2 regions of the Nonomuraea sp. NPDC050153 genome follow, and region 2 is predicted to be linked to the other one. Evidence: riboswitches for the same ligand, from Rfam matches in the RefSeq annotation. Region 2 holds a riboswitch; the other holds the start of a gene.
What was found. Region 2 has a riboswitch for glycine ahead of gcvP (aminomethyl-transferring glycine dehydrogenase). Riboswitches for the same ligand answer to the same signal wherever they lie in the genome.
Positions count from the first base shown of each region.

Region 1: another riboswitch for glycine. It lies ahead of gcvT (glycine cleavage system aminomethyltransferase GcvT); the one in region 2 lies ahead of gcvP (aminomethyl-transferring glycine dehydrogenase).

Region 1 is NZ_JBITJQ010000004.1:115,049-120,148, forward strand. Features, by position in the region: gene ACIBQ1_RS12605 (3-oxoacyl-ACP reductase) at 1-1, shown strand, start outside; gene ACIBQ1_RS12610 (gamma-glutamyl-gamma-aminobutyrate hydrolase family protein) at 35-724, shown strand; gene ACIBQ1_RS12615 (hypothetical protein) at 745-1,575, opposite strand; glycine riboswitch at 1,670-1,767, shown strand; gene gcvT (glycine cleavage system aminomethyltransferase GcvT) at 1,900-2,985, shown strand; gene gcvH (glycine cleavage system protein GcvH) at 2,982-3,371, shown strand; gene ACIBQ1_RS12630 (L-serine ammonia-lyase) at 3,426-4,802, shown strand; gene ACIBQ1_RS12635 (hypothetical protein) at 4,808-5,100, opposite strand, start outside.
Region 2 is NZ_JBITJQ010000005.1:57,568-62,667, forward strand. Features, by position in the region: gene gcvP (aminomethyl-transferring glycine dehydrogenase) at 1-2,653, opposite strand, end outside; glycine riboswitch at 2,823-2,922, opposite strand; gene ACIBQ1_RS15205 (MerR family transcriptional regulator) at 3,043-3,663, opposite strand; gene ACIBQ1_RS15210 (bifunctional nuclease family protein) at 3,811-4,281, opposite strand; gene ACIBQ1_RS15215 (MerR family transcriptional regulator) at 4,414-5,040, opposite strand.

The DNA of each region.
Region 1 (5,100 bases), on a different contig from region 2:
GCTCTTTGGTCCGGTCTGCATCTCGGGGGTCTTCGTGCAGCGTCCCGTCATCGGCATCACCTCGTACGTGGAGCCGGCGAAGTTCACGGTCTGGGACATGACCGTGGCGCTCCTGCCGTACATGTACGTGGAGCAGGTCGTCCGGGCCGGCGGGCAGCCGATCGTGCTGCCGCCGGCCGGCGAGCCCGCCCCGGTCGTGGGCCGGCTGGACGGCCTGATCCTGGCCGGTGGCGGGGACGTCGACCCGGCCAGGTACGGGCAGGAGCCAGGGGATCAAACCGGCTATATCCGCAAATTTCGTGATGAGGCCGAGTTTGGGCTGATCGCGGCCGCCCTCGACGCCGGGCTGCCGTACCTCGGCATCTGCCGCGGCCTCCAGGTGCTCAACGTCGCCCTCGGAGGCACCCTCCACCAGCATCTTCCCGACGTCGTGGGGCACACCGGCCACTCCCCCGCGCCCGGCCGGTTCGGTCCCATGCCCGTCACGCCCGTCCCCGGCAGCCGCGTGGCCAAGGCGCTGGGCACGGAGCCCGTGGCCGTCCCCCACTACCACCATCAGGCCGTCGACCGCCTCGCGCCCGGCCTCACGATCACCGCCACCGCCGACGACGGCACGATCGAGGCGGTCGAGCTCGACTCGGCCCCGTTCGCGGTGGCCGTGCAGTGGCACCCCGAGGCGGCCGAGGACGGCGCCCTCTTCGAGGCACTCGTGGCGGCCTGCTGACCTTCCAGGCCGGGGTGTCCTCACGCCACCGGTCTGAGCACGCTGTCCAGCATCACGGCTCCGGCGCCGTGCTCGGCCTCGACGCCGCGGCGCTGCTCGTCGGTGGCCGCCCAGACCAGCACGTCCACCTGGTTGCGCAGCACGTTGGACGACGCCGAGACGAGACCGCCGCCCAGCTCGGCCTCGACCTCCCGCTGGATCTCCCGCAACTCGCCCTCGGTGCGCGCCGCGCCGCTGACGCACAGCGCGCCGCCCCACACCTCGCGGATCCACGCCTCTCGGCCGGACAGGTCGCCGGTGAACTTCAGGTTGAGCACCAGCCGCAGCGGGTCGTTGGCCTCAGGCGACTCCGCGGGCTTGCCCTCCATGTAGCTCTGGTCGATCCAGGCGCCCGCGAACTCCTCGACCGCGCCGGCCCGCGACATCGCCTGCTCCATCGCCTGCTGCGTGGCCTTGGCGGGATCGACGGGCCGCCAGCCGCCGTCCGGCGCCGGGCACGGGCTGGTGAAGTCCACCTGGCGCGCGGAGGCCGCCTTCGCGGGGGCGCCGGGCGGCTCGGTGAGCGTCAGCCGGGCGCCGTCCCAGGTGCCCACGACGCGGTACTCGCCCCACTTCACGCCGCCCTGCGACTCGTGATCCACCTTGTTCCAGTCCCAGCCGACGACGTCCGGACCGCCGCACTGCGGTGGCAGCGACTCCATGATCATCGTGCACAGCTGCGGCCCGTGGCCACCGCCTTCGAGCACCGTCAGGCTGGCCTCGTACCGGGGCGGGGCCGCCGCCTCCGATGCGCCGCAGCCCGCCAGGGCCAGGGTCGCCAGCAGGCCGAAGGCCGCCGTTCGCCGATTCATATCCCTTCGACGTCGGTGACCCCCGGAGTGGTTCATGAGTCCTCAGAACGCGACAACAACCCCATCCCGGCACTAGGCTGACGGACATCACCGGTGAAACCGTGCGGGAGAGCGCCCTGACAGCCGGTCAGGGTCCCTGAAGGAGCAAGCCCTCCCCGCAAACCTCTCAAGGCAAAGGACCGCGCGGCCTATGGTGACCTCTGGAAAGCAGGCCCACAGGGCCTCGCCGAAGGTGAAAGTCCGGCAAAACTCGGGCGAAGCTCTCAGGCATCGATGACAGAGGGGGAGGATGCTGGCATCCAATCCTGTCCAGAGGTGCGACATATGTCCCGACCTACACCGCTACGAGACGTTCACCAGAGCCTCGGCGCCACGCTCACCGACTTCGCCGGGTGGCTCATGCCCCTCCGGTACGGGAGCGAGTCCGCGGAGCACAACGCCGTTCGCCAGGCGGCCGGGCTGTTCGACCTCTCCCACATGGGCGAAATCTTCCTGACCGGGCCGCAGGCCGGGCAGGCGCTCGACTACGCGCTGGTCGGCCACCTGTCGGCGCTGGCGACCGGACGGGCCAGATACACCATGATCGTCAACCAGCAGGGTGGCGTGCTCGACGACCTCATCGTCTACCGGCTGGACGACGACGAGTTCATGGTCGTGGCAAACGCGTCAAACTACGAAAAAGTCGCAAAAGAGCTGACAGAGCGGTCGAAGGCGTACGACGTGCTGGTCGAGGACCGGTCGGACCAGTACGCGCTGATCGCCGTACAGGGGCCCCGGGCTCAGGAGATCCTCGCCACGCTCACCGACGCCGACCTCGACGGGCTCAAGTACTACGCGGGCCTGCCCGAGCTGGTCGACGGGCGGCAGGCGCTGATCGCCCGTACCGGCTACACCGGAGAGGACGGGTTCGAGCTGTTCGTCGCCAACCAGGACGCCGTGCCGCTCTGGCACGCGCTCATGGCGGCGGGCGAGCCGTACGGCCTCAAGCCCGCCGGCCTGTCCAGCCGCGACACCCTCAGACTCGAGGCCGGCATGCCGCTGTACGGCAACGAACTGAGCGCCGAACTGACCCCGTTCGACGCGGGGCTGGGCAGAGTGGTGAAATTCGACAAGCCGGGCGACTTCGTCGGCAGGTCGGCGCTCGAGGCGGTCAAGGACGACGCGCCGCGGCGCCGGCTCGTCGGCCTGGTCGCGCGGGGACGCCGGGTGCCGCGTCACGGCTACCCGGTCACCAAAGACGGCGCCGTCGTCGGCGAGGTCACCAGCGGTGCGCCCTCCCAGACCCTGGGCAAGCCCATCGCGATGGCCTACGTGGACACCGGCGTCGAGTCAGGCCTGGCCGTGGACATCCGGGGCAGCCATGAACCTATGGACCTGGTAGAGCTGCCCTTCTACAGGAGGAACAAGTGAGCAACATCCCTGACGACCTGAGCTACACCAAGGAGCACGAGTGGGTGGCCGGCCTCGACGACGGCCTCACCGTGACCATCGGCGTCACGGCCTTCGCCGCCGAGTCCCTTGGTGACGTCGTCTACGTGCAGCTCCCCGACGTCGGGTCGAACGTCGAGCCGGGCGACTCCGTCGGCGAGGTGGAGTCGACCAAGTCGGTGAACGAGATCTACACCCCCGTCGGCGGCGAGATCGTCGAGGTGAACCAGGCCGTGGTCGACGACCCGAGCCTGGTCAACAGTGACCCGTATGGAGAGGGCTGGATGTTCCGGGTGCGCGTCGAGGGCGACGCCGGGGACGTGCTCTCCGCCGAGGAGTACACGGCGTTCACCTCAGGCGATTCCTGACCTGTTTGCCGGGGCTCTGCGCGGGCCCCGGCCCCAGCATGAAAGGCGCCATCAATGGCGATCAGCGTCTTCGACCTTTTCAAAATCGGCATCGGCCCGTCGAGCTCCCACACGGGAGGCCCGATGGCGGCCGCGCACAAGTTCGCCCGCGGGCTGCACGACGACGGTCTGCTCTCCCAGGTCGCGCGGGTCGAGGCCATCCTGTACGGCTCGCTCGGCCTGACCGGCAAGGGCCACGGCAGCGACAAGGCGGTCCTGCTCGGCCTGTCCGGCGAGAAGCCCGAGCTGGTCGACGTCGACTCCATCGACGGCCGCCTGGCCGAGATGCGCGAGTCGGGCACGGTCAAGCTGTACGGGACGCACGAGATCCCCTTCGTCGTGGGCGAGCACCTCGTCTTCGAGCGCAAGATCTCGCTGCCCGAGCACCCGAACGGCATGCGCTTCACCGCGTACGACGCCGACGGCGAGAAGCTGAGGGAGAAGGTCTACTTCTCGGTCGGCGGCGGCTTCGTCGTGGACGAGAAGGCCACCGGCGCCGATCGCATCAAGCCGGACGACACGATCCTGCCCTTCCCCTTCACCACGGGCGAGGAGCTGCTCAAGCACTGCTCGAACACGGGTCTGTCGATCTCCGCGCTGATGCTGGAGAACGAGAAGGCGTTCGGCCGCACCGAGGAGGAGATCCGCTCGGGCCTGCTGCGGCTGTGGACGGTCATGTCGGAGTGCGTGCGCCGCGGCATCGCCAAGGAGGGCGTCCTGCCCGGCGGCCTCAAGGTCAAGCGCCGCGCCAACCAGCTCCACCGCCGCCTGCAGTCGGAGTCGCCAGAGAAGGACCCGTTGCAGGCCATGGACTGGGTGGCGCTGTTCGCACTGGCGGTCAACGAGGAGAACGCCGCCGGCGGCCGCATCGTCACCGCCCCCACCAACGGCGCCGCGGGCATCATCCCGGCCGTCCTGACGTACTACACCCGATTCGTCCCGCACGCGGACGAGGAGGGCGTGGTCCGCTTCCTGCTGACGGCGGGCGCGATCGGCGTGCTGTTCAAGGAGAACGCCTCGATCTCCGGCGCCGAGGTGGGCTGCCAGGGCGAGGTCGGCTCCGCCTGCTCGATGGCCTCGGCCGGCCTCACGGAGGCCCTCGGGGGCACGCCCGAGCAGGTCGAGAACGCAGCCGAGATCGGCATCGAGCACAACCTGGGGCTGACCTGCGACCCGATCGGCGGCCTGGTCCAGATCCCGTGCATCGAGCGGAACGCGGTCGCCTCCAACAAGGCCATCACGGCCGCCCGGATCGCCCTGCGCGGCGACGGCCGCCACTTCGTGCCGCTGGATCGTGCCATCAAGACGATGCGGGACACCGGGCGGGACATGCTCGACAAGTACAAGGAGACCTCGCGCGGCGGCCTGGCCGTCAACGTGATCGAGTGCTGACCGGGTCAGGACGGCCTGGCGCAGGTCACGAACGGAACAACCTGGAACTGCGTGCTGCCAGCGGTCAGGAACTGAAGTCGCCATCCGTCATTCGCGGCGGTCGGAGCATCTATGATCTCGTCGATGTTGGTGTTCGGCGGGAAGTTGCCGGTGATGAGATACCCGCCGCCCAGCGCCACTTTGCCGGCGGGGCACATGACGACGATCTCGTTCGACAGGCCCACGGGGAGCGTTTGAGGCTGCCCCGTGACTTTCTCATAATCCCTGAGCGCATTCGCCGGCGACGTCGTCTGCTGCG
Region 2 (5,100 bases):
CGGCCGTGTGGGGGGCGTTCCGCAGCGGGTTGTCCACCCGGTCGTAGGCCCCCGACGCCACCTTGTCGATCTCGCCGCGGATGGCGATCAGCGCGTCCACGAACCGGTCGAGCTCCCCGAGGTCCTCGCTCTCGGTCGGCTCGATCATCAGCGTCCCCGCCACGGGGAACGACATGGTCGGCGCGTGGAAGCCGTAGTCGATGAGCCGCTTGGCCACGTCGTCCACGGTGACCCCGGTCTCCTTGGTGATCTGCCGCAGGTCGACGATGCACTCGTGGGCCACCAGCCCGCCGCGCCCCGTGTAGAGCACGGGGTAGTGCGGGGCGAGCCGCCTGGCCAGGTAGTTCGCCGACAGGATGGCCTGCTCGGTGGCCGCCGTGAGCCCCTCGGAGCCCATCATCCTGATGTACGCCCACGAGATCGGCAAGATCCCGGCCGAGCCGTACGGGGCCGCGGAGACGGGCCCCACCGGCGTGCCGTCGTGCAGCGGGTGGCCGGGCAGGAACGCCGACAGGTGGCCGCGCACCGCGACCGGGCCGACCCCCGGGCCGCCGCCCCCGTGCGGGATGCAGAACGTCTTGTGCAGGTTGAGGTGGGACACGTCGGCCCCGAACTCGCCCGGCTTGGCCAGCCCGACCAGCGCGTTGAGGTTGGCCCCGTCCACGTAGACCTGGCCGCCGGCGTCGTGCACCTTGGCGCACACCTCGGTGATCGTCTCCTCGTACACGCCGTGCGTCGAGGGGTAGGTCACCATGATCGCGGCCAGCGCGTCGCGGTGCTTGTCGATCTTGGCGTCGAGGTCGGCCAGGTCCACGTTGCCGTCGTCGTCGCAGGCCACGACCACGACCCGCATGCCCGCCATGACCGCGCTGGCGGCGTTGGTGCCGTGGGCGGAGGACGGGATGAGGCAGACGTCGCGCTCGCCGTGGCCGGCCGCGCGGTGGTAGGCGCGGATGGCCAGCAGTCCGGCGAACTCTCCTTGCGAGCCGGCGTTCGGCTGGATGGAGACGCTGTCGTAGCCGGTCACCTCGGCCAGCCAGTCCTCCAGCGTGCCGATCAGCTCGCGGTAGCCCTCGGCCTGGTCCTCGGGCGCGTACGGGTGGATCGCGGCGAACTCGGGCCAGGTGATCGGCTCCATCTCGGTGGTCGCGTTCAGCTTCATCGTGCAGGAGCCGAGCGGGATCATGGAGCGGTCGAGCGCGATGTCCTTGTCCTGCAGCTTGCGCAGGTAGCGCAGCATGGCGGTCTCGGAGCGGTGGCTGTGGAAGACCGGGTGGGTGAGGTAGCCGGACTCGCGCTCCAGCGAGGCGGGCAGCGCGTCCGCGTCCAGGGCCACGTCGGTGCGGTCGACGCCGAAGGCGGCCCACACCTTGGCGACCTCGGCGGCGCCGGTCTTCTCGTCGCAGGAGATCGACACGTGGTCGTCGCCGGCCCGCCAGAGGTTCACGCCCCGCTCGGCGGCGGCGGCGACCACCTCGGCGGCCCGGCCGGGCACGCGGACGAGCACGGTGTCGAAGAAGTCGCCGTGCACGACCTCCAGGCCCGCCTCGCGCAGCCCGCCGGCCAGGGCCACGGCGTGCCGGTGCACCCGGTGGGCGATCCGGCGCAGGCCCTCGGGGCCGTGGTAGACGGCGTACATGCTCGCGATGACGGCGAGCAGGACCTGCGCGGTGCAGATGTTGCTGGTGGCCTTCTCGCGGCGGATGTGCTGCTCGCGGGTCTGCAGGGCCAGCCGGTAGGCGGGGTCGCCGTCGGCGTCCACCGACACGCCGACCAGGCGCCCCGGGATCTGGCGCTGCAGGCCCTCGCGTACGGACATGTAGGCGGCGTGCGGCCCGCCGAACCCGAACGGCACCCCGAACCGCTGCGAGGACCCGATCGCGATGTCGGCGCCCAGCTCGCCGGGCGCGGCCACGAGGGTGAGGGCCAGCAGGTCGGCGGCGGCCACGACGAGCGCGCCCGCCTCGTGCGCGGCGGCGGCCACGGCGCGGAAATCGCGCAGCCGCCCGGACGCGCCCGGGTACTGGACGAGCACGCCGAAGCACTCGGGCAGCTCGCCGTCGAGGGAGTGCTCCACCAGCGTGATGCCCAGGGGCTCGGCCCTGGTGGCGAGCACGGCCTTGGTCTGCGGCAGCGCGTCGGCGTCCACCACGAACACGCTGCTCTTGGACCTGCCCGCGCGGCGGGCCAGGGTCATCGCCTCGGCGGCGGCCGTGCCCTCGTCGAGGAGGGAGGCGCCCGCGACGGGCAGGCCCGTCAGGTCGGAGACGACGGTCTGGAAGTTCAGCAGCGCCTCCAGGCGCCCCTGCGAGATCTCCGGCTGGTACGGGGTGTAGGCGGTGTACCAGCCCGGGTTCTCCAGCAGGTTGCGGCGGATGACGGCGGGCGTGATCGTGTCGTGGTAGCCCAGGCCGATCATGGAGGTGAGCACGCGGTTGCGCCCGGCCAGGGCGCGCAACTCGGCGATGGCCTCGGCCTCGCCGACGGCGGCGGGCAGCTTGAGCCGGTCCTTGGCCCTGATGGCCTCGGGGACGGCCACGGCCACCAGATCCGCCACGGACGCGAAGCCCACGGCCTCGAGCATGCGCTGCTGCTCGGACTCAGACGGGCCGATGTGCCGGGACGAGAACGGCGGGGCTGACAGGTCGGTCATGGACAGTGCCTCCCGAGGCTTTTGGAGACCGGCGCCGTGGCGCGGGCGAGTGCCGGGTCTCCCCCTCTGTCAGTGCGGCGGCGCCGCGACCTGAGAGCTTCACCCCGGGACTGGGGCTTGCACCGTCGGTGAGGCGCGCCTGGCAGGTGCGCCTGCTTTCCAGAGTTGCCTCACCCGAGCGGTACAGGGTGCCTGAGAGATTCCGGGGAGGGTTGCTCCTTCGGCGCCCCGAGACCCGAGGGCCTCAGGGACTCTCCCGCACGGGGTCGTCAGCCTTGCTGTCCTAGATTACAACCATCCGCGTTACACCAGAATTTCCCCGTTGGCGCGTTATGCGCGGATTGCCCGATGGGCCGCATCCCGCGGCCCATGGCAGAAGGGGTTCTACGCTAGCTGAGGCCCCGCGCGCGGCGGCGGCGGGCCAGTTCGTCAGCGGGATGGTCGGCCGGGACGGTGTCCTCGACCGCCGCTCGTTCCCCCGGCAGCTCCGCGAGGGAGCCCTCGACCTCTCGCCAGACCCGGCCGAGCGCGATGCCGAACACGCCCTGACCGCCCTGGAGCAGGTCGATCACCTCGTCGGCCGAGGTGCACTCGTAGACGCTGACGCCGTCGCTCATGAGCGTGATCTGCGCGAGGTCGGCGACCCCGCGGTCACGCAGATGCTGCACGGCCGTGCGGATCTGCTGGAGCGACACCCCTGTGTCGAGGAGCCGCTTGACGACCTTGAGCACCAGGATGTCGCGGAAGCTGTAGAGCCGCTGGGAGCCCGAGCCCTGCGCCGCTCTTATCGTGGGCTCCACGAGGCCCGTGCGCGCCCAGTAGTCGAGCTGCCTGTAGGTGATGCCGGCCGCCGCGCAGGCCGTCGGCCCGCGGTATCCGATGTCCGCCGGCAGCGACGCCGGCTGCTCGTCGAAGAGCAGGCCCTGCTCCCCGGCACGCTGCCGCGCGCTCTCGCGCCGAACCGGATCTTCCTGGCCGGCCGTCTTTCCCTCGCCGCTGCTGACCGCCACGCGGACCTCCGGCTTTCTCTCATCCCGCGGCCTGATCTGGGGGTTCGTAAAGGGCGACCACGGGTTTCACTTGCACCGTAGGACCGTGACCATGCCCAGTCAACGATCCGGCTCGGCGCGTCGTGAAGCGTAAATGCACCGAAATACCTACCCCGCCCTGCCGAAGTCTTCGGGAGTGATCGTGTCAAGGAACTCCCTGAACTTCTCCACCTCGTCTTCCTGGTCGTCCGGGATGATCACCCCGGCCTCCTGGACGACCTCCTCGCTGGCGAAGATGCGCGCTCCGGTGCGCAGGGCGAGCGCGATCGAGTCGGACGGCCGCGCGCTCACCTCCACGCCGTTGGAGAACACCAGGTCGGCGAAGAAGATGCCGTCACGCAGGGCGACGATGTTGACCGCTCGCAGGCCGACGCCCAGAGCGCTCAGCACGTCCCGGAAGAGGTCGTGCGTGAGCGGCCGCGGTGGTGGCTCCTCCGCCTGGGCCAGGGCGATGGCCGTCGCCTCGGTCATGCCAATCCATATAGGAAGGAACCGCTCCCCGTGTGCCTCCTTGAGCAAGACGATCGGCTGATTTGTGGGCATTTCAACTCGAACGCCCACGACCTCCATCTGCAACACGGGCTGCTCCGTATTCCTGACCGGTCACCCGGCACAGCTATTTGCTGGTCGCTTCTGCTGACTGGCTACTGCAATTCAACGTAACACCCAGCGGGCGTGGAATGCGCCTCCGCCTCCCAGCTCGCCAGGGTCTCAACGCCCCAGGACGGACCGGATCCCCGACCGTACAAGGGATGCGTGCAGGTCGAGCAGGAGCGTGGAAAGCTCCCTGGCGACCTCATCGGCCTCCCCGATGGCACCGGGGGCCCGTCGTTTGAGTATGGGCGCGACGGCCTGCTCGACGAGCCCGCACTCGCGCTCGGCCGCGGCCTTGACCGCGCGCAGGTGGCGGGCGCGCAGGCCGAAGCGGGCCAGCGCGCCGACGCTGCGGGCCACGTTGAGCGCCTCTTCGTCGTAGCGCCTGGCCACCGGGGCGAGCAGGCCGTAGTCCTCCAGCTCGGTGAGCGTCTCGTCGTCGATCCCCGCGGCCTCGATCAGCTCGGCCCGGCTGAGCCGGATCTCCTGCTTCTCCTGGACGGCGCGCGGGCGGCCGAAGCTCTCGGCCATCCTGTCCTTGATCACCCGCAGCGGCAGGTAATGGTCACGCTGCTCGCGCAGGATGAAGCGCAGCTGCTCCACATGCAGATGGGTGAACTTGCGGTAGCCGGACGGGCTGCGCTCCGGCTCGATCAGCCCCTCGCCCTCGAGGAAGCGGATCTTGGAGATCGTCACATCGGGGAACTCGCCCTGAAGGAGCGCGAGCACTTCCCCGATGCTCATGTGAGAGCGTGCCGCCTGGGAGGTCATGCGACCTCCCGGGAAGGTGCGTCCACGAGTCGC